Regions from separate parts of the Paenibacillus hodogayensis genome, predicted to be linked through region 2. Evidence: riboswitches for the same ligand, from Rfam matches in the RefSeq annotation. Region 2 holds a riboswitch; the other holds the start of a gene.
The links. A riboswitch is a leader RNA that binds a small molecule or an ion and turns the genes downstream of it on or off. The one in region 2 is predicted to bind cyclic di-GMP.
Positions count from the first base shown of each region.

Region 1: linked by a shared signal. The riboswitch ahead of ABD796_RS29920 (TetR/AcrR family transcriptional regulator) and the one ahead of ABD796_RS06360 (HD-GYP domain-containing protein) in region 2 are both predicted to bind cyclic di-GMP.

Region 1 is NZ_BAAAYO010000014.1:424,133-426,529, reverse strand. Features, by position in the region: gene ABD796_RS29925 (MFS transporter) at 1-1,035, shown strand, start outside; cyclic di-GMP riboswitch class I at 1,055-1,142, shown strand; gene ABD796_RS29920 (TetR/AcrR family transcriptional regulator) at 1,321-1,842, shown strand; gene ABD796_RS29915 (VanZ family protein) at 2,136-2,397, shown strand, end outside.
Region 2 is NZ_BAAAYO010000002.1:158,171-160,567, reverse strand. Features, by position in the region: gene cyoC (cytochrome o ubiquinol oxidase subunit III) at 1-319, shown strand, start outside; gene cyoD (cytochrome o ubiquinol oxidase subunit IV) at 321-692, shown strand; cyclic di-GMP riboswitch class I at 845-931, shown strand; gene ABD796_RS06360 (HD-GYP domain-containing protein) at 1,108-2,238, shown strand.

The DNA.
Region 1 (2,397 bases), on a different contig from region 2:
TTTGAATGGGGATCCGTATTCCTGATTAACGTTCCATTTGTTATTGTGGGTCTATTTTCCATTGCATTTCTTATGCCGGAGTCGCGAAGTGCCGATGCACCAAAAATTGATTATTTGGGCATCCTAACATCCGGTATTGGTCTGGGCGCCATTACTTATGCTTTTATTAAAGCCGGAGAAACAAGCTTAACACATTCATCCGTAGTGACTACGTTCTTGATTGGACTTGTTATCCTGATCGGGTTTATTGTATGGCAACACCAAACGAAGCATCCGCTCATCCAGCTCTCGTTATTCCGTTCTTCAAGCTTTACATGGGGAACTATTTTGTCAACGGTTGTGAATTTCGCTATGTTTGGATTGCTCTTTTCGCTGCCGCTGTTTTTTCAGGCTATTCAAGGTTCCGACACACTGGGAACCGGCCTACGGCTTCTGCCCTTAGTTGGCGGCTTAATTGTAGGCGCTCAGGTTGCCGACAGTATCGCAGAGAAGCTGGGGAGAAAATATCTTGTCGCACTTGGCTTCTTGGTTATGGCGATCGGGATTTCCGTCGGATCACTGACCGGCCTGGAAAGTTCTTACCTATTCGTTGCCTTTTGGATCGCGATTACAGGTATTGGCCTCGGGCTTTCCCTTCCCACATCCATGGATGCGGCCCTTGGTGCTTTATCTGCCGAACGAAGCGGAGTCGGTTCTGCTTTGATTATGGCATTGAGACAAGTTGGCGGAACGATCGGTATCGCTATTCTGGGAACCATCATCAATAATATCTACATGAAGAATCTTGACCTTCCCTCCTTTTCGGCAGATGTCGTAGAAAAGGTTGAACATGGTGTATCTGTCGGTGTAGCGGTAGCTAACCAAATGCAGTCGGACTCGCTGCTTCATGCCGTCAGAAATGCCTTTATTACTGGCATGGGCTCCATGTTGTTGGTTTGTGCAGGGATCGCATGTGTCGGTGTCATTCTATCCTTGATTTTTCTCCCCAGGAAGGATTCTGAACGGTCGCAAGTCAAGGAAGGAACCCTGTTGTAGCTATTCACAGTGGGAGTAACTATGAAGGTGGCAAAACTGACCGTAAGGCAGTGACGCCAAGCCACGGATCTTCTCACTATTAAAGTGATGACTGCCGGGCTACCTAATTTGCCAAACACGGCCTATAGGTCGTGTTTTGTTATATCCCAAGCATAAGCGTTGCAATTTGATTGACTTGCATCTGGATGACCAGATAGATCGACCAACATACGAGCTCGCCCCTTGTGTTGGGGCTGAACGACGGGTATAATGTGATTAATCAATTACTAACGAAAGGAGCTTGCTATGGTTAGGTCGAAAGGACAGGACCGCAAGGAGGAAATCCTTGAGGCAGGTTTGGAGGTATTCGCCGAGCGCGGATACTATAACACCACGACAGCCCTTATCGCAGAGAAAGCCGGGATTTCTCAACCGTATGTGTTTCGTTTCTTTACGACGAAGGAGGAACTGTTCATCGCCGTTTTGAATCGAGCGTTTGACCGGATCCTCCAAGCGTTTAAAAATGTCGAGTCGAGTCCGGAGCAACTGGACAACGACATGACCAAAGCCTATGAAGAATTGTCGGTCCAATATCCCAATGAGATCGCTTTGCAGGTGATCGGTATTGGCATCACTGAAGAAACAATCCGGACGGCAACCAAAGAGGGGTTATCCCGCATCAGAGCTTATGTCCTGGAAGAGTTTAAAGCAGCAGGCATACCCGATGCAGAAAAAAACGCAACGACTTTTATCGCGATGGGCATGATGTGCAACATTTCGTACTTTTTGGATCTTCCCGAGCTGTTTGCGTTCAACAAAAATAAATAACCGTCCGAGGGTTATTTATTTTGCAACAAAAGTAATTGATTAATCAATATCTATCTGCGGGTCGTTTCCATTGATGGGAGTGATATCCCGGGTGCAGGAGTCATTCAGGAGCAAACTCTTCCTATCGGAGCAAAGGCAATCATTAGAAAAAATTAAGAGAAGATTAACATATATTTTATTTTTGTCCTCTAAAATGTATCGTACGTAGTTGTACATGTATATCTCCAAGTAGCAACGATTCGAAAATGAATTGGACGTATCTCTGTCGCTTGCAGAAATGAAAGGATGTAATTATGTATCAAGGAAAGCTACGAAAAATCACCCTAATACTGTTAGCCTTATACACCATTTTGACCTTCTATTTTATGTATATAGGCTTCAACAGAGCTTCTTTTCTTCAAAATGCTAGCATGCGATACAGTCTAATACCTGAAGGGATTCCTTTACACTTTCCAATGGGAAAGGACTTTCGACTTTGGTTTTTTGAGTTGGGCAACTTTGTAGCATTCATCCCTTTTGGAATGGTCATCCCACTTCTGTATCGTTGTCAGTTCA
Region 2 (2,397 bases):
CGGCTGGCTGGCGGTAACGGCCCTGCTCGGGCTCGCCTTTATCTCGCTCGAAGTGACGGAGTTCGTCAAGCTCGTTCACGAGGGCGCTACGATTGGAACCAGCGCATTTTTGTCGGCCTTCTTCACGCTCGTCGGGGCGCACGGCTTGCACGTAACGATCGGTCTCGTCTGGATGGTCGCCATTATGCTCCAACTGCGCAAGCACGGCATTACGCCGGTGACGCAGCGCAAGGTGAACGTGATCAGCTTGTATTGGCACTTTCTCGATGTCGTTTGGATTTTCGTCTTCACGATCGTTTACTTGATGGGGGTGATGTAAGATGGCGCAGCATTCCGTACATTCCGGAGGCCCTAACGGAGGCCACGGCGGGGGCCATCATGCCTCTCACGAGGCTCACGAGTCGCACGGGTCGTTGAAGTCATACGTCACCGGCTTCCTGCTCTCGATCGTGTTGACGATTATCCCGCTCGTTGTCGTATTGAACCATTGGCTCCAGGGTACCGCGGCGATGGTCGTCTTGCTCGTATCCGCAGTTTTGCAGTTTGCGGTGCAGCTGCTGTTCTTCATGCATCTGCGCGAGGAGAAGAAGCCGCGCTGGAACTTGATGGCGCTCCTCCTTGGCCTCGTCATCCTGGTCACGATCGTGCTCGGTTCGATCTGGATTATGAATTACAATCAGGTTGCTCATTAAAAAGGAGAACCATCTCCAAAACGGGGACGCCATGGCTGAACGCCTGGCGTCCTTAGTCGTTCCTTGGGACCGTTCCCGGGAACCATTTGATCATAAAATGGAAATCGCTATAGATATAATGACCCAAATCGATTATGATGATTACTACAGTCGAAAAAAAACGGCAAACCTGCCGAAAGGCAGGGACGCAAAGCTACAGGCCTTAGGGTCCATGGACCGATGGCGGCTGGGTTGCCGAAGCTGAGAGCTGGTCGGTTTCGTCCAGGAGGGCGTCCCGGCTTCATTTCGATGAAGTGGGGCTTTTTTGGTTTGCGGCGGTCCTGGCACGTTCAAACGGCAGCGCAGAGCAGGAACTGGTACATAAGGGCGGGTTTTTGCCGGGCGACCGCATAGGGATGAGGGAGGAAGGGACGGAATGCGCTGCGAACAGTATGAGGATTTGGTTGGGAAAAAACTGCTGCACAATATTGTTAACACAACGGGTATGATGCTCATTCCCGAGAATACGGTATTAACTGAGGCGCATGTGGGCAAGCTGGAGAAATTTCAGATCAGCCTGTTCGATATCGTTGTAGAGGAATTGGATGAAAAGAAAACGTTCTCAGATCCAGCGGCGGAGCCGATTCAGGCTGTGCCCGAGCGGTCGGGAGCCGGGGAGACGGCGCCTAGCGGCGAAGGGAAGACGGTAACCGCGGTCCTGGCTCGGGCGGACGCCGCAGAAATGATGAAGCGAACCGATGCCAAAATGCGAGACATCGAAAAGCTCATTTTGAACACCGGGATCATTCCGCTGACCGAGGTGGAGGAGCATGTGCTGCCCGACCTGATGCAAACGACCCAAAACCAAAACGTCTACAAGCTGTTCGCCGATCTCCGGGCTGAGGAGGACTACCGGTTCAAGCACAGCATCGGCGTCGCCTGCATGTCGGCGGTGCTGGGGCGCTGGCTCGGTATGGACGAGACGGAGGTGTCGACATTGGCCACGGCGGCGAGCTTGTGCGATATCGGCACGATTAAGCTGCCGAGTTCGCTCGTTCACAAAACGTCGGAGCTGCTGGTGCACGAGCAGGAAATTATGAAGCAGCACACGATCCTCGGCTACGAGCTGCTGAAACAGTCCGGCGTGGAGGAGCGCGTCGCCTTGGTGGCGCTGCAGCATCATGAAAGGGGGGACGGAAGCGGCTATCCGGCTCGCCTGCACGGAGCGGAAATCGATCCGTTCGCCAAAATCGTAGCGCTCGCCGACGATTATTTGATGATGGCGACCGATCGTCCGAACAAGCCTGCTCTGCCGTTTTATCAAATTATTCGCAACCTGCACGAAGATATCGTGAGCAACCGGTATGATTCGGTCATCGGCATGACGTTTCTGAACCGTCTGATGGCGGCGCAGGTCGGAAGCGATGTGCGGCTGACCGACGGGCGGCGGGGCAAAATCGTGCTTATCTACCCGAACTATCCGACGCGCCCGCTGATCGCCTTGGACGACGGGTTTATCGATCTGAGCAAAACGGACGCGGTTCAGGTCATGGACGTAATTGGCTGACCTTCGTTTGTAAGCGTTACCCGACAAGCAGACAGAAAGCGGGGGACCGTTAACAGCCCCCCGCTTTTTCACGTACCGGTTATTTAATCAGCAGCCCCAGATTATTGTCTCCGATAGATGGCTTTCTAAATAGGAGCCTCTACGCCGGGCCATTCGGCA